DNA from 2 places in the Thalassospira sp. MCCC 1A02491 genome. Region 2 is predicted to be linked to the other one. Evidence: predicted binding sites of a transcription regulator. Region 2 holds the regulator's gene; the other holds the start of a gene.
What was found. The regulator LexA, encoded in region 2, represses DNA repair genes until DNA is damaged. The targets are predictions, from matches to a motif close to ATGTTCTANTTTGGTTC.
Positions count from the first base shown of each region.

Region 1: the regulator LexA is predicted to act here: its motif matches at 1,753-1,769, upstream of recA (recombinase RecA).

Region 1 is NZ_LPVX01000005.1:40,510-49,312, reverse strand. Features, by position in the region: gene AUQ42_RS02985 (AraC family transcriptional regulator) at 1-84, shown strand, start outside; gene AUQ42_RS02980 (NIPSNAP family protein) at 97-402, opposite strand; gene recA (recombinase RecA) at 506-1,579, opposite strand; gene nikR (nickel-responsive transcriptional regulator NikR) at 1,858-2,337, opposite strand; gene AUQ42_RS02965 (DUF4198 domain-containing protein) at 2,435-3,229, shown strand; gene AUQ42_RS02960 (carboxypeptidase-like regulatory domain-containing protein) at 3,234-3,791, shown strand; gene AUQ42_RS02955 (DMT family transporter) at 3,828-4,727, opposite strand; gene AUQ42_RS02950 (PH domain-containing protein) at 4,930-5,691, shown strand; gene AUQ42_RS15725 (hypothetical protein) at 5,801-5,953, opposite strand; gene AUQ42_RS02945 (hypothetical protein) at 6,188-6,907, opposite strand; gene AUQ42_RS02940 (ABC transporter substrate-binding protein) at 7,033-7,740, opposite strand; gene AUQ42_RS02935 (DMT family transporter) at 8,073-8,803, shown strand, end outside.
Region 2 is NZ_LPVX01000029.1:71,563-80,365, forward strand. Features, by position in the region: gene gltX (glutamate--tRNA ligase) at 69-1,475, opposite strand; gene AUQ42_RS10020 (ComEC/Rec2 family competence protein) at 1,653-3,767, shown strand; gene lexA (transcriptional repressor LexA) at 3,873-4,580, opposite strand; gene moaC (cyclic pyranopterin monophosphate synthase MoaC) at 4,739-5,218, opposite strand; gene trpC (indole-3-glycerol phosphate synthase TrpC) at 5,238-6,035, opposite strand; gene trpD (anthranilate phosphoribosyltransferase) at 6,032-7,066, opposite strand; gene AUQ42_RS10045 (aminodeoxychorismate/anthranilate synthase component II) at 7,100-7,672, opposite strand; gene AUQ42_RS10050 (divergent polysaccharide deacetylase family protein) at 7,943-8,803, shown strand, end outside.

The sequences.
Region 1 (8,803 bases), on a different contig from region 2:
CGCATTACCGGCCAAACACCCAGCCAGTGGCAACAGCAGCAAATCCCGGCAGCGGCAACGACCGCAACGCGGCGCGGATCATAGCCCCGCCCGCCCCTAGTCCAGGACCGGGCGCATGAAGCTGCGTTCATAGGAAATGATGCTGCGATTGCGGATTTCCATATTCAGAACATCCTGACATTCGCGGTCACCAGCCATGCGATTGCGGTATTCTTCATACTCGGCAAGGCTTGGAAAACTGAACAGCGCATAGGCCACATTACTCGCCCCTTCATGGGGCAGGAAATAGCCGTGATGGGTCCCGCCCATACGATTGACAATCGGAATCCAGCGTTTGGCATATGCCTCGAACTCGGGAATTTTGTGACTGTCGATAATATATTTCAAATAGCAGGTAATCATGGCTGCACCTTTGAACGGGGTGAAGGATTTGATGGCCCAAACAAAAAAGACGGGCCGAAATCACGGCCCGTCTTTTTAAAATCATCGTGCAAAAACAGCGCGATCAATCATCATTGACCGGGTCATCTTCGCTCATATTCGTCATGCTTTCGGCGATCAGGCCGGCACTTTCGCGAATGCTGTTTTCGATTTCCTGGGTCATTTCCGGATTCTCGCGCAAGAAGTTCTTGGCGTTTTCACGGCCCTGACCGATCCGGGTCGAGTTATAGGAGAACCAGGAACCGGACTTTTCAACGATGCCTGCCTTGACACCAAGATCAAGGATTTCACCCATCTTGGAAACGCCTTCGCCATACATGATGTCAAATTCGACCTGTTTGAACGGCGGGGCCATCTTGTTTTTGACGACCTTGACGCGCGTCTGGTTGCCAACGACTTCGTCACGGTCCTTGATCTGGCCGATACGACGGATATCAAGACGAACAGACGCATAGAATTTAAGCGCGTTACCACCGGTGGTGGTTTCCGGGCTGCCGAACATCACGCCGATTTTCATACGAATCTGGTTGATGAAGATCACCATGCAGTTCGACCGCGACACCGAGCTGGTCAGTTTACGCAAGGCCTGGCTCATCAGGCGGGCCTGAAGACCGACATGGGTATCGCCCATTTCACCTTCGAGTTCGGCCCGCGGTACGAGGGCCGCGACCGAGTCAACGACCAGAACATCAATCGCACCGGAACGCACCAGCGTATCGGCGATTTCAAGTGCCTGTTCACCGGCATCGGGCTGTGAAATCAGAAGTTCATCGGTATTCACGCCAAGCTTGCGGGCATAGCCCGGGTCAAGCGCATGTTCGGCATCGACAAATGCACAGGTCCCGCCAAGTTTCTGTGCCTCGGCAATGGTGTGCAGGGCCAGGGTCGTTTTACCGGAACTTTCCGGGCCATAGATTTCGATGATACGGCCACGCGGAAGACCACCAATACCAAGTCCGATATCAAGACCGAGTGATCCGGTTGAAATGGCTGAAATGTCAACGGCGCTTTCCCGCTGACCCAGCTTCATAATCGAACCTTTGCCAAATGCCCGTTCGATCTGCCCAAGGGCGGCTTCGAGTGCCTTCTGCTTATCCATAGTATCCTTATCCACCAAATGCAGCGCGGTCTGAATCATTGCTCGAACTCTCTTATTCCACAGGGCCGGGTAGGATGCAACGCAGGCGGTTCCCCGGACCTAAATGCGGAACGCCACCGCTTGAAGAACCTGCTGCCCAGACAGACTAGTTTCCCTGTTCACGTCAGCAGCCGAATTGAGAACATAATGCGAACACTGTCATAAAATTTTGGATGTTGCAAGTTTGTTCTCATTCCCGGGAACAAAAATCGCGTTTTCAAACGACAACAGCCCGGCCCTGTCCGGACCGGGCTGCTCCATACCGAAAGGCAATTTTATCAGGTGGTAATTTTGAGATGTTCGTGGGTATGGGCCGCGCCGTGGTCTTCATCCCCGTGATGATGGGATTCAATGTGCAGTTCTCCCGGAACGGAATAAAGCTGCCCGTGGCGCACACCGGGCTGTGCCAGGACCTTGTCGGCAAAGGCGCGAATTTCGGCAAGCTTGCCACGCAGGGTCACGCTTTCAAGACAGGTGTCATGATCGATGTGGAAATGCACGGTCGACACCGTCAGATTGTGATGTTCATGCTGGGTGCTCATCAAACGCGAGGCCAGCATGCGTTCCTCATGGTCATAGACATAATTCAGAACGGCAATTCCCACCCCGTTGGGGTCTTCGTCAAGCTTGGCATTCTGAAGCTTTTCACGGATCAGATCACGGAATCCTTCGGACCGGTTGGTATAGCCCCGCCCTTCAAGGAAGGTGTCGAACGCTTCCATCAGATCATCTTCGATTGATACCGTCACGCGGGTCATATCAATTCCCTTTCAGAATCATCAGCTTGACTCGTATGAACAATTTTGAAAAGTTCATACCGCCATTTCATAGACCTAATTTCCCAAAGGATAGCAGATGTTTCAATCAAAGTTCGCACGTGCCCTGATAATTGGCGTAACCGGGTGCCTGATCAGCAGTGCGACAACCGCCCATGAATTCATCGCCAGCACCGCACAAAGCACCCTTGCGCCGGGCCAACCGGCAACGATATTCCTTGATTCGACCCATCAGTTCGGCGCACCTGAAGAAGCCGAAGCCATCGAAAATGTGCGCGCCCGCCTGATCACCGGTGCCGGGCAGACCGAACTTGATGTCACACCAAATCCGAACGCCCCGAACCTTGTTGCATCTGTTGACGATCATGCGCAAACCGGCTGGATTGGCGCCCACCGTTTGCCGGTTGTCTGGTCACAGACGCCCGATGGCTGGCAGGAAGGCGGGCTTGAACAGCATCCCGATGCCCTGACCGCTTCGCGTTACGAGAAATTCGCAAAACATCTGATCGGCCCGCAGGCAACTGATGACAATGCCGTGGTCACAACTCCGCTTGGTGATCGGCTTGAAATCGTTCCGCTTGGCGATCCGCGCCGGACCAAAATCGGCACGGACGCCGAATTCCGCATCCTGCTTGACGGGCAGCCTTTAACCACCACCGTTCTTGCGACCTATGCCGGGTTTACCCAAACCCCGTCTTCCTGGGCCTATTATACCGAAACCCTTGCCGATGACCGCGGCAGTGCCATTGCCAAGGTCCGCATTTCGGCACCCGGCCTGTGGGTCGTGCGGGTTGCAACCGATATCCCCGATACCGCAGACGGGGTACGGGTTCATAACCTTCGTGCGACGCTAAGCTTCCATGTGGACGGCTAGGAAAATGCATCTAGCGGGTATCAGCCGGGTGCCGGTTATCATGGTTCTTGTGGCGTTGTCGGTTCTGATCCTATCGGAACCGACAGATGCCCGCGCCCACGGGGCTGGCTGGCAGGCTGTTGGCAATGAGAATACGGTTCGATACCGGTTTGGCTATACCGACGGCAGTCCCATGGGATTTGCCGAAGTCATCGTCACCGCCCCTGATGGCAAGATCTGGCAAAAGGCGCGTACCGATCGCAGCGGCCATTTTGCCTTTGCCCCGGATCAGCCGGGCCGTGACATCACACAACCGCAAAACTGGAACATCCGGGTGGGTGATGGCATGGGGCATGTGGTGCAACTGACCCATCAGAGCAAACCCGACATAACGTCCGACCCACCAGACCCGACTGCCCCGACTACCCCCACCGCGCCAGTTGCCAACACAACAATGCGTGGCACGGCGGCAATATTTGATTTGCCGGTCTGGGCGGGGATGTTGTTCGGGTTAAGCTTGCTGGCGAACCTTTATGGCGGGTTGCTGTTGTGGGGACGCATGCGAAAGGCACATCAGTCCTAGTTGCCTAAATGCCTAAATGCCCTGATCTCTTGATCTCTAATGCAGGAACAGCAACGCCACCCCGGCAAAGGCAAGGCAGGTCCCGATAACGGCCTGCCAGCCCACCGACCGGCGCAGGATCGCGCCTTCATAGACAATCAGCAAAACCGGCGGCAAGGCCATCAGGGTCGATGCAATCCCGACATTGGCATTCTGAACCGCCAGCATGGAAAGCCAAACCCCGACCGCAGGCCCGATCAAAGCCCCCAGCAACAGCCACTTGCCGACATCCGGGGCAAGGCACGCAGTCACCGTGCGGCGCACCCGCCCGAAGACAAGGGCAATTCCCCACATGGCAATCACCGCAACAAGGGTACGGATCCAGGTCGCGGACAATGCGGAATAGCCATCAATCAGCGCATATTTCGCCGTGATCAGATTGGCGACCTGACCGATGGCGCCGCCCAGTCCGCACAGGATACCGATCACATAATTGCGCCCGACCAGCCCGACCGGACGGCCCTTTTTACCCAGAATGACAATCAGAACCCCGCCCACCCCACAGGCGATGCCCAGAATTTCAATCGGGCGAAGCGTTTCATCAAACAACACCCATGCCAGTACCGCCCCCATGATCGGCACTGTCGACATCAACAACATCGACAACCGTGCCCCGATCAGGACAAAGGCCTGAAACAGCATGGCATCACCAATCACCAGCCCGACAATCGACGACAGGCTAAGCCAGCCCAGCTGTTCCCAGGTAACTGATTCCGGCCACGGTGTTCCCAAAAGAAGCCAGTGCAGAACCGTCAGACAAAAAATCGAACAGGCCAGACGCCCGCGATTGACGGTCTGCGCGCCGGCCTTGCCGCCAATATTGGAAAAGATCATGCTTGATGTTGCCCAGCACAGGGCGGCGGTAAAGGCGGCGGCCTCACCAAACAGGGGGATCATGGGGCGCGTTTCCTGTCATTGTTGTTGTTCCGGCGATGTACCGGTTTGTGGCCATGGTGGCGTGGCCAATAAATCTATAAGCGCAAATTTTCAGGCGTTTGTAATCAGAATTATCTCCGGTCAGAATTCGAAAATTTGCAACTGCTTGCGATTTTTTGCCCGCACCGTATGTTCATGAAATTGCGTGCAAAAGGAAACCGGCATGACCAAGGCCCAGCAGACCGACAATAACGGCAAACCGTTCAAGGGAATTCGCCGCTATCTTCAGGATGGTGAAGTGGTGATCATGGATTTGCCGATTGCCCCGGTATCGGTGCTGGTGCCCGGCCTGATCAAGATTGTCTGGATCGCGGCCCTGATTTACGCATCCTATCACTGGCGCGAAATTTACAATTTCCTGATGCCGCAATTTCGAAATCTTTTGACCGGACCCGAAGCTTTTTCAGCCCTTGATGAAATCTGGGAACAGTATGAATTCGTGTTTTCATTTGCGCTGATCGGCTTGATCCTGGCGGCGATTTCGATCGTCTGGAGCCTTCTGCGCCGCGTACTTGGCGCATCGACACGCGCCGCAAAGGACAGTCTTCTTTTGCCGCTGACTGCGATCCGCGATCTGTTCTTTTTTGAACGCGTGATTACCAGCAACCGCATCATCACGCGCAGCGGCGTCCTGCGCAAGGATCAGGATGATCGCGGGTTCGAAGCCATCAAATCAACCCGCATCAGCAAAAGTGTCGTTGGCAATATCTTTGATTATGGCGACCTTCATATTACCGATCGCATCGGCCACAAATTCACCCTGCATCAGGTCAGCCAGCCCGAAGATGTCGCCAAGAAATTGTCGGACTTTTTCGGGCGCGTCTATGCCAACCGGGATACAAACACGCCGATCGACATCACCCATCTGGGATCGGATCAGGCCATTGAATCCCAGATCCAGACACCGGACAAGACAGACCTTTGATCCAGGAAGGTCTGATCACACGCAGGCTGTATGCCAAGTGCCAGGTGTCAGGTCCCTGGTGCTTTGTCCTTTCGGCGATAACCGATTTGGCAATGCAGGCCGTCGGCAGTTATTTCTGAACCCAGGTAATGGTTTTTGCCTGCTGGTTTGCGGCATCGGCCTGGGCCGAGGGCAGCAATTCAAATGACAACAGCAATGCCGTCACGAAAATAGCAACCACCATACAGGATCGCACGATCCCGGTTGATTTGCGTTTTACCATTCAACCCCCCAAGCCGATATCACGCCTGGTTCTTGGTGAACCTTGTGCCGATACCGGGCCTCGCCTGTTGTGCCGGTCACCTTGTCATGACCGGAATTTTTCATTGTTCATTTTAACGCACAGCCACCGTTTTTCCGTCTGCTGCGCTGATCAACTATAGATAAAAAGAAAAGACATATGCAAGAAATCTAAACAAACATTTTCGAATTTTTCGCACCCGTCACGCGCCGGGCGTCATGATGCCTTTTTCCGCCATTTCTTCAGGATATCGACATAGGCCTGATTGCCTTTTTCAATAAGTGGCAAATAGTCGGAAAATTCGGCACGCAGCCATGTATAGACTTCAAGTTCCATTACCGGGATCGACACAAAGCCATCGGGCAGACCGCCCGTCAGGATCAGTGAAAATTCATTGATCAACATGGCATCAAGCCGCCCCGCACGCATCAGTTCCTGCATCATTTCGGGACCGGCCGGACAGCGCATCACATTGGGGTAACCCGCCATCAGCTTTTCAGCCCAGCTTGAACCAAGCCAGATCCCCACCGCCTGATCGGTCAGATCATCAAGCGATTTGATATCGCCGTCGCGTACAACCAGCACGCCAGATACCGCCCCGACCGGAAGATCCCCACGGATCAGCGGGCGACCGACCTGTTCGGCAAAATCATCAAGACCGGCAAATACACCATCGACTTCACCATTGCGCATGGCAACCACGGAACGCGCATTGGGCATTGATACCGGAATAATACAAAGCCCGGCATCGGCCATGGCCCGGCGATAGGCTTCGACACCAACGGCATCACGGGTGACTTCGGGCATCGCCATGCGAAGACAGAATTCATCGGCCCGTGCACCGGATGACACCAACAAACTGCTCAGCCCGGCCAATCCGAAGCCTATGGCAAACAGACAGGCCCTGAACACCCTGAAATTCAGATCACGCGCCATTCATCCCCCCCACGGGTTTTCTTGTATTTTCGCAAATATGCCCGGCGTCAAACACCGGCACGCGGGCGGCATTTCTTGCATTCTGGTGATCCGGTCCGGTTGTTTCACATCACGCATGGCCCTGCCTATTCTTCTTCCTGCACGGCCTTGAGATAGGCCCGCGTTCCCTGATCGAATTTCGGGATATGTTCGGCGAATTCCGCACGCAGCCAGCTGTGAACCGTGATCGTTGCCACGGGTATGGCGTTATAGCCATCAGGCACCCCGCCAGCCCAGTTCAGGGAATAGCCATCAAGCAACATCGCATCGATCCGCCCTTCGCGAAGCATTTCCTTTAACATTTCCGCCCCGCGCGGCACCCGGACAATATTGGCATAGCCCGCAATCAGCTTTCTGGGCCAGGTCGCGCCAAGCGGCACGCCCAGAACTTCATTGTTCAAATCATCAAATCCGGTGACCGGGCCTTTGCGCACAATCAGAAGTCCCGGCAATTTTCCAAGGACGACCTCGCCCGGCACGACCGGGATATCAACAAGTTCGGGAAAATCATCCTGTCCGGCAAACACCCCGTCAATCTTACCCGCCCGCAAGGCCGCAACCGCCCGGATCTGTGGCAGTGATGCGGGTTCGACACACAGTCCGGCATCCGCCATCACGCGGCGATATTGCGCCATATTTTCCGGGCTGACATGAATTTCGGGCATTGCAATCCGAAGACAGGCATCCTTTGCCTGCACGGACGGGACCAAAAGAACGGACAGGATAAATCCGCGCAAAAGATGCGCGCACAAGCCCCAAGGTGGATGCGACCCATCGCAAATGACGACTGCCATAAATTCCCATTACGGCACCCGATACCGGTATGCCGCCCACTCCGCAATCGGTTTCCATTCCGGATGGAAACCTTGTTTGTCAGACCTTTGTGATCTGTTGTCTGAAACGATACTCAGGATTGCGCGGTTTGCCTATAGGCTTAAGGGAACTTTTGCATCCCGGACGTGCATTTCGCGCTTGACCGGAAACGAGGCCGGTCGCACCATCAGGCCTGCGGTCAGCCGGAATATCGGGCCCCGCGCCAGCTGCTACCTGCCACCACCCGATTTCCCGTCAACATCGCCTGCGCATCAACAAAGGATGCCCACGCCCCGTTTTAAGTGCATCACAAATGAAACCAGGGGATATCGCCCGCTATCTGTTCCTTGCCGTCGTGTGGGGACTTTCGTTTCTTGTCGTCGTAAAGGTTGTTGATGCCTTTGGCTGGGTCGGGGCGGTAACATTCCGCGCCCTGATTGCGGCCGGGTCGCTTTACCTGGTTGCGAGGCTTTGCCGCCGCAAACTTGATTTCAGTGCGGGCTGGCGGCCCTTTGCCATTGTCGGGGCGACCACCGTTGCCGGACAACTGATCGGGTTGTCCTATGCAGCACCACGCATCGGAACGGCGATGACGGCGATATTTGTCGCGGCTATTCCGCTTTTTTCCATGATCATCAGCCAGTTCTGGGGCATTGAACGCGCAAGCAAACAAGGCTTCGCCGGTCTGGCACTTGGCATTGGCGGGATTGTGCTTCTGGTCGGGTTTCCCGCGGTTGCCGTCACACCGGAATTTGTCCTTGGCTGCGTGGCATCGATCCTGTCGGCCCTGTGCGCGGCCTTTGGCAGCAATTATGCCAGCCGTCATTTGCGCCAAAGCGGCAACTGGGAAACCACAATCGGTGCGTTTCTGTTTGGCGGGATCGTGACCTTGCCGATGATCTTTGCTGTGCCGCTTGAACGCGTTCCGGTCGCCATGGACTATTTATATCTGGTCATTGCCGCCTGTTTGATGAGTGTTTGCACCTATATCGTCTATTTCCGGCTGGTGGCATCAATCGGTCCCACCCGCGCGATCAGTGTCGA
Region 2 (8,803 bases):
TGGGTGCAGCATAATGCTGCGGCGCATTAAGCGCAAACAGACTATTAGTTTTTTATAATTCGCTGTTGTTATGCATCGAAATGTCGAATGCGTTTCAGCGTTTGCTCTTTGCCAAGCACGATCATTACTTCGAAGATGCCTGGTGAAGAATTGGAACCGGTAAGCACCGCCCGCAAGGGCTGCGCAACTTTTCCGAGTTTAAGATCAAGTTTCTCGGCAGTTGCACGAACACATGCGTCAACGTTCTCTTCGGTCCAGCTTTCAAGCGCTTCAAGACTGTTGGCCAATTCTGCAAACAGACCTTCAGGTGCGCTATCGATCAGGGACTGAGCTTTCTCGTTAACGGACAATACGCCGTCAGTAACATAGAAGGCCGAAGATTCGGCGAGCTCGATAAGTGTCTTGGCCCTTTCTTTAAGGCCTGACATGCCATTGATCAAGATTTCTTTTTGCGCTGCATCAATTGCATCGGTTCCAATAATGGCCGCAACCCGTTCGGAAATCTCGTCTACAAGCCGTTTATCATCGGCCTGACGCATGTAAATGCCGTTAAGGTTTGTCAGCTTCGCAAAGTCGAAACGTGCCGCACCCTTGCCAACATCCTTGATGTCGAACCATTCGATGGCCTGTTCCTGGGAAATGACTTCATCATCGCCATGACCCCAGCCCAGACGCAGGAGATAGTTGTTCACGGCTTCCGGCAGGAAACCCATCTCGTCGCGATAGGAATCAACACCCAGCGCACCGTGACGTTTCGACAGTTTCGCACCATCCGGCCCGTGAATAAGCGGAATATGGGCAAAGGTCGGAACATCCCAGCCCATGGCGTCATAAAGCGCCTTCTGGCGGAACGCGTTGGTCAGGTGATCGTCACCGCGAATGACGTTGGTAACGCCCATATCATGGTCATCAACAACAACCGAAAGCATATAGGTCGGGGTGCCGTCGCCACGCAGAATGACATAATCGTCAAGCTGTTCATTGGCGACACGGACTTCACCCTGAACCTGATCATTGATCACGGCGTCGCCATCCTGCGGCGCCTTGAGACGCACGACAGGTTTTACACCTTCCGGGACTTCTGATGGATCGCGATCACGCCAGGTGCCGTCATATTTCATCGGGCGACCTTCGGCGCGGGCCTTTTCGCGCATCGCGGTCAATTCTTCGGGCGTGCAATAGCAATAATATGCTTTGCCGGCATCCAGCAATTGTTGTGCAACTTCGGCATGGCGGTCGCGACGGGCGAACTGGAAAGTCGGTTCATCGTCTGCGGTCAGGCCAAGCCAGTTGAGCCCGTCAAAAATGGCTTCGACGGCCTCGGGCGTTGAACGTTCGCGATCGGTATCTTCAATACGCAGCAAGAATTTGCCGCCGGTGTGCTTGGCATAAAGCCAGTTATAAAGGGCGGTGCGTGCGCCGCCGATGTGTAAAAACCCGGTCGGAGACGGGGCAAAACGGGTAACAACCGTCATTCAATCTATCCGCTATCTGGATGTTGTCGCTTGTCGTATGGACTTTTGGCGTGCAGGCTATAGCACAAATGACACGCTGTTGCACCACAGCCGATGTTAGATAGAAACTAAGCTTAAGGCGGGCTATTGGACATTCGTCGTAATACTTTTACAAGAAGTATTAAAAAACAAAGGCTTGTGGGGTTTTTCTCGCAAGTCATATTTGTTGTTACAAGCCAAAGAAATAAATGGTTTCTGTCATCTGTTATCTTCTTTGGGTTGGGATGTGCCCTTTATTTCTTGCTTCCTGCGCGCATTTCCGTTGCAGAGATTTCAGTTGCCGTGATTCTTTCGTTCTGCGCGTTCTGGATGGTTCGCAGCAAAGCCTGGCTGGCATTTTTGATGCAACTGATGGCCAGTATTACAGCAGGTTGTCTGATCAGTGCCTTGCATACGGAACTGGGACCGGAAAATATCCCGACCAGAACCCTTTATTCGACCGAAATCACCGGAACTGTCATCGGTATTGAACCCCGCGGCAGTCGCATGCGCGTTACCCTTGATCCGACAAATATTCAGGGTCTTTCCAAAGATCAGATCGGCTGGAATATCCGGCTCAGTTTTCTCGGTGACAGTGCGCTTTCTATCGGTGATGAGGTGCGCGTAAAGGCACGGTTGTTTCCCCTGCGCCCGCCGTCGGTTCCCGGTGATCCCGATTTCGCGCGCAACCTTTATTTCAGCCAGATCGGCGCAACAGGGTTTGCATTCGGTCGTCAGTTCGAAGTGTTGAGCGAGAAGGATGCATATGAAAACAATGGCATAGGATCGATTGTTGAATATCTGCGTCAGAAAATATCCGACGTGATCAATCGATATGTAACCGCGCCCGAAGCCGGGATTGCCAAAGCATTGATCATCGGTGAACGCGGCGATGTCACTGCTGAAATTGCCGAGGATCTGAGAAAATCCGGGCTTGCCCATCTTTTGGCGATTTCCGGATTGCATATGGGGTTACTGTGCGGAACTGTTTTCTTTCTGGTGCGTCTGGGATTGGCTGCGATACCGGGGATCGCATTGCGCTATCCGGTCAAAAAATGGGCGGCACTTGCGGCCGCCGGGGCGGGGTTCATTTATCTCGGACTGTCGGGGGCAACAGTGCCGACGCAGCGGGCCTTTGTGATGCTGCTGGTTGTATGGATCGCCCTGTTGCTTGATCGCCGTGCCATATCGTTACGGCTCGTGGGGGTGGCCGCACTGGTTGTTCTGGTGTTAAGGCCCGATGCGGTACTTGGTGCCAGTTTTCAACTTTCCTTTGCGGCTGTAGGGGCACTTGTTGCCTTTTATGACGGGCCCGGGCGCCGTTGGCTTGACCGCCATGGCGGACGTCCGTGGCATGAACGTCTTGTGGTCTATATGGCGGGGCTTTTGATCACCAGTGTCATTGTGACGGTTGTGACGGCACCGATTATCGGATTTCATTTCGGGCGGATATCGGTGCTTGGCATTGTTGCCAATCTGGTTGCCATTCCGATAATGGCATTCTGGGTGATGCCGTTAATTGTACTGACGCTGGCATTCATGCCATTCGGGTTGGCGGGCGGTGTGCTTGCGCTGATGACGCCCGGATTGACTGTTCTGATCAAAACAGCATCCCTTGTCGCCGCCCAGGAATGGGGGTTGTGGTATGTGGCCGGTCTCGGTGATGTGGCAACCGCCTGTTTGTTGCTGGCAATTGCGTGGGCCGTGATCTGGCGCGATCAGATTGCCCTTGTGGTGTCCGGGCCGCTTTTGATCATTGCCATCATTGCGCAGGTGACCCACCAAACACCAGATGTTCTTGTATCGGGTGATCAGGAAAGCTGGGCCGTTTATGACAGGGAACTGGAAATCCTGCATGTGGCCGACGGACTTGGTGATTTCCAAAAATCCCTGTGGATGAGCCGTTTTGGCATCCGTCCGGAAGATGAAGCCACAAGAATAAGCCATTGTAAAAACGATCCCTGTCTTCTGGTCACTGGCGCTGGTGATAAGGAGACTAGGACCATTGTCGCAACCAGTCTGGCCAATCCGTTCTATGCCTGTCGCAATGCCGATCTTATGATTACGCTAAAAAACGATTTGCCAATCCGAACCTGTCGCCAGGCCGGGGCGCGGGTGATGATTGATGATGACGTCTTGTGGTGGCAGGGCGGTGTCGCCCTTGATACGGCTAAGCTTGATCAGGGAAGGTCGTCATTTGAAACCGTGCGGGCAATATCCGGTCACTGGCCATGGATCGTTATTGGCGGCAAAGCTGCTCCATCGCAACGGTAATCAGTGGCCGTGACTGGATCTGGTCGGGCGAACTGATCCCGAATACATAAAATCGCCCGAGTGAAGATCACAACGGGCGATTTTGTGTGTGCAGTTGTCGGTGGCTTAATACTGGCGCAGCAACCCGACCAGGCGGCCCTGAATGCGGACGCGATCCGGTGACAGGGCGCGCGTCTCATACCGGGCATTCGCCGGTTCCAGAAGAACCTCACCGCGCCCGCGTTTAAGGCGCTTAAGGGTCGCTTCGCTGTCATCGACAAGGGCAACGACAATCGTGCCATCATGGGCCTGCTCGCACCGCTGGATCAGAACGGTATCACCATCAAGGATGCCGGCCTCGACCATGGAATCACCCGATACTTCAAGTGCATAATGATCGCCTGATCCCAAAAGGGCAGCGGGCACCTGAACCATGGTGCTTTGATCACGCAATGCCTCAATCGGGGTACCCGCAGCAATTCGCCCGTAAAGCGGAAGCGAAATGGCTTCACCGGTTTCGGAAAAGGCCGTAGGCACGGTTGCCGGACGATGGGGGGCTTTGCGCGCACTGGCAATGGATGTGACGTTGTTCGGGGTTTCGGGGGTGTCATCGTCGCTGTTTTCCGGAAGCCGGATGACTTCCAGCGCACGGGCGCGATGCGCAAGACGGCGGATAAAACCGCGTTCCTCAAGCCCGGTAATCAGACGATGGATCCCCGATTTGGATTTAAGGTTCAGGGCCTCTTTCATTTCATCGAAAGAGGGCGAGATACCGTGATCGCGAAGGTAATTGTCAATATAGACCAGCAACTCATATTGCTTGCGCGTCAGCATGATATTTCCCGAACCTGTAGCAAGAACAAAAAGGATACATAAATGTTCTACTTTAGTTCTTTTGTCGGGTCAAGCGCGTCGGGCCAAAAACAACGGATTGGCCGTAATTCAGGCAATAGTTGCGGCTTTTGAATTGTGCTCGCCCGCCAGCAAACACCCTAATCGGCGATGAAAGTCCCCGATTTCCCGCCTTCCTTGCGAGTGACGCGGATATCGGTAATCTGCATGGCCTTGTCGACAGCCTTGCACATGTCAAACACGGTCAAGGCGGCGACAGAGGCCGCTGTCAACGCCTCCATCTCGACACCGGTTTTGCCGGTGGTCTTGCAGGTCGCAGTGATATCGACCCCGTCAACATCATCGGCCAGTTCAAGATCAACCGTCACCGATGTCAGGGGCAGGGGATGGCAAAGCGGGATCAGATCGGGGGTCTTTTTTGCTCCCATGATCCCGGCAAGCTGGGCGATACCAAGAACATCACCCTTTTTGTGGCCACGATCGGCAATCAGCTTTGCCGTTTGCGCAGACATCAATACCCGCGCCTTGGCAATGGCAATGCGGGTGGTATCGGCCTTGTCCGAAATGTCCACCATCACGGCGTTGCCACCGGCATCAATATGGGAAAGCTTGTCTGTCATGTGCTTTGCCAGTCTCAGGTCAGGCCGCAAGGCCAAGAAGGTTGCGGGTTGCCGCAGTCACGTCATCCTGACGCATCAGGCTTTCCCCAATCAGGAAGCACTGCGCACCAACCTTGGCCATGCGTGCAAGGTCTTCGGGCGTGAACAATCCGCTTTCGGCGACCAGAAGACGGTCGCTATCGACCATGCCAGCCAGTTCCTCGGTCGTGGTCAGCGAAATTTCCATGGTCTTGAGGTTACGGTTATTGACCCCGACCAGACGCGATTTCAGTTTCAGGGCACGTTCAAGTTCCGGCGCGTTGTGAACTTCGATCAGAACATCCATGCCAAGACTGTGTGCGGCATCTTCAAGTTCGGCAGCCAGTTCGTCTTCAAGAGCTGCCATAATCAAAAGAATGCAATCGGCCCCCAAGGCGCGTGCTTCGGTGATCTGATAGGGATCAACCATGAAATCCTTGCGCAATGCCGGAAGATCAACAGCCGCACGCGCCGCCACAAGATAGCTGTCATCACCCTGGAAATAGGGCACATCGGTCAGAACCGAAAGGCAGCTTGCCCCGCCAGCCTGATAGGCCTTTGCCAGTTCCGGCGGATTGAAATCGGCGCGGATTAGTCCCTTGGATGGGGATGCTTTCTTGATTTCGGCAATCAGGCCATAACGGCCATCGGCAACACTGGTTTCAAGGGCCTTGATAAAGCCGCGTGGTGCCGATTGAGCTTTGGCTTCGGCTTCAAGTGTGCCAAGGCTTTTGCGGGACTTGCAGGCGGCAACGTGTTCGCGTTTGTCGTCGCAGATTTTCTTAAGAACGTCGCTCACGCTGCGTTTCCTTCGTTGGTAATGGTGACAAGACCCTGAAGCGTTTCTGCGGCCTTGCCGCTATCAATTGCTTCGGATGCCTTTTTGATGCCATCGGCAAGATCGCTGGCAACGCCGGTCACCACAAGTGCCGCCCCGGCATTCATCAGAACGATATCGCGATAGGCATCTTTTTTCGCTGCCAGAAGGTCAAGAATGGCCTTGGCATTCACATCCGCATCGCCGCCCTTAAGGTCATCAAGCGTTGCTGTCTCAAACCCGAAATCGCCCGGGGAAATTTCAAAGGTCCTAACATTGCCGTCTTTGACTTCGGCGACAAAGGTCGGGCCCGTGGTCGAGATTTCATCAAGACCGCTGTGGCCATGAACCACCCATGCATGAACCGATCCAAGGCGATTGAGCACATGGGCAACCGGTTCGACCCATTCCTTGGCAAAGACGCCAAGAACCTGGCGTTTGGTCTTTGCAGGGTTGGCAAGCGGACCCAGCAGGTTAAAGATCGTGCGTGTGCCCATTTCAACGCGGGTCGGCATCACGTGACGCATCGCCGAATGGTGACGGGTCGCCATCATGAAGCACAGCCCAATCTCACGGAGGGCCTTTTCCAGCAATTTCATATCGGCATCAAGATTGACACCAAGCGCCATCAACACATCAGCCGAACCCGATTTCGACGATGCCGCGCGGTTGCCGTGTTTGGCAACAGTCGCACCTGCGGCGGCGGCAACAATCGCCGCACCGGTTGAAATATTGAAGGTGCCGCTGCCATCACCACCTGTGCCACAGGTATCAACCGCATTTTCCGGGGCAATGATGCCGGTGGCCTTTTCACGCATGACACGTGCTGCCCCGGTAATTTCGTCAACGGTTTCGCCCCGAATGCGCAACCCCATCAGGAAAGCCCCCATTTGCGACGGGGTTGCCTGACCCGACATCAGCACGTTAAAGGCCTGTTCGGCCATGCTTTCGGTCAGCTTTTCACCATCTGCGACTTTGGCCAGAATTGGCTTCAGATCATTATCAGTCGACATTCGGGTTTCCTCGGTTTGCGGTCCGGTGCGGTTTCAGGCGCCGGTAAAGTCGATAAAATTCTTTAACAATGCGTGGCCATGTTCCGATGCGATGCTTTCGGGATGGAACTGAACGCCATGTATCTGATGGGTTTTGTGCCGAACGCCCATGATCAGACCATCCGCGCTTTCGGCCGTGATTTCAAGACTGTCAGGCAAAGTTTCGCGTTCAATCACCAAAGAATGATAACGCGTTGCTTCAAACGGGCTTGGAAGACCGGCAAAGACGCTGGCGCCTGAATGGTTCATGGCATCGGTTTTGCCATGCATGCATTCGGGGGCGCGAACAACCTTGCCGCCAAAAGCCTGACCAATCGATTGATGGCCAAGGCACACGCCCAGAAGTTTGACCTGGCCGGCTGCTTCCCTGATCAGATCAAGACAGATACCTGCGCGTTCCGGATCACAGGGGCCAGGTGAAATCACAATGCCTTCGGGCTTGAGAGCAAGCGCATCTTTAACGGAAATCTCATCATTGCGGCGCACTTCGACCTCGGGGCCGAGTTCGCGCAGATAATGCCACAAATTGAATGTGAAGCTGTCGTAATTATCGATGAGGAGATACATCGGAAAAGGCGCCTGTACACATGAAGGTCGGCAGAGAATAAACGCCCTTGCCGCTACGTCAAGCGGAAGCAGGGTAAGGGTTTTTTCCTACAGCCGGTTGTTGTCGCCCGCGCATAAAGGATCTCTTAACCCGGTGCTAACCAGCACCGATTTAAAACATCCCGACAATATCCGACATGATCGGTCTATAATCACCATATGGGAAGGAGCTGCGAGGTCATCTTCGCAGAGCCTACGAGCGACCCAGAAAACGATACTGGAGACCACCGCGTGGCACGCCGGGCAACGACCGCCAAACGAAAAAAGGCGGCACCCAAAAAATCCAACCGCAAAAAAGCTGCACCGAAAAAGAAATCGGGTGGCATTGGCCGCCTGATGCTGGGGGGTGCCTTTGTTGCGGGAACGCTGTCGGCCATTATTGCCGTTGGCAGCATGCTTGAACTTGACCGCGCGTCCGACGAGTTCGGCCGTGCATCCGATCAGCGTGCACCCGACTATACACTTGCGGCACCCGAAACAAAGCCGATGCTGCGCAAGGATTATCAGCTTCCCGACACACCGCCCACGGGCATTCAGGGACGCACAGGCTATCTGATTGATGAAAACGGGCGCCAGACGGCAAATCAGACCAAAAATCAGGGGCAGGGTGGGCAAAACCTGTCCGATTTCGTCGAAAACCCGAAACCAGACTCCAAAACATCGGTCTTGCCTGGTGAAAGCGGTACGGATAGCCCGGCGCTGACAACTGCTACGCCGACAGACAATTCTGTGCCCTGGCGCAAATTTGCAGCCCTTGCCCCCGATGCCGGGCAGAAACCGGTCATTGCAATCGTGATTGATGATGCCGGTCTGGACCAGCCGCGCACCGCGCGCACGGTCAAACTGCCCGGACCGATCACGATTTCCTATTTGCCCTATGCTCGCGATTTGCAGCCGCAAGTCAATGCCGCACGCACTGCCGGGCACGAGGTCATGCTTCACATGCCGATGGAGCCGTCATCTGCTGCGGTGGATCCGGGGCCGCACGCGCTGCTTGCGACCTATGATCGTCAAAAAATCCTCAGTGAAATGAACTGGATGCTTGACCGGTTTGACGGTTATGTCGGTGTGAACAACCATATGGGCAGCAAA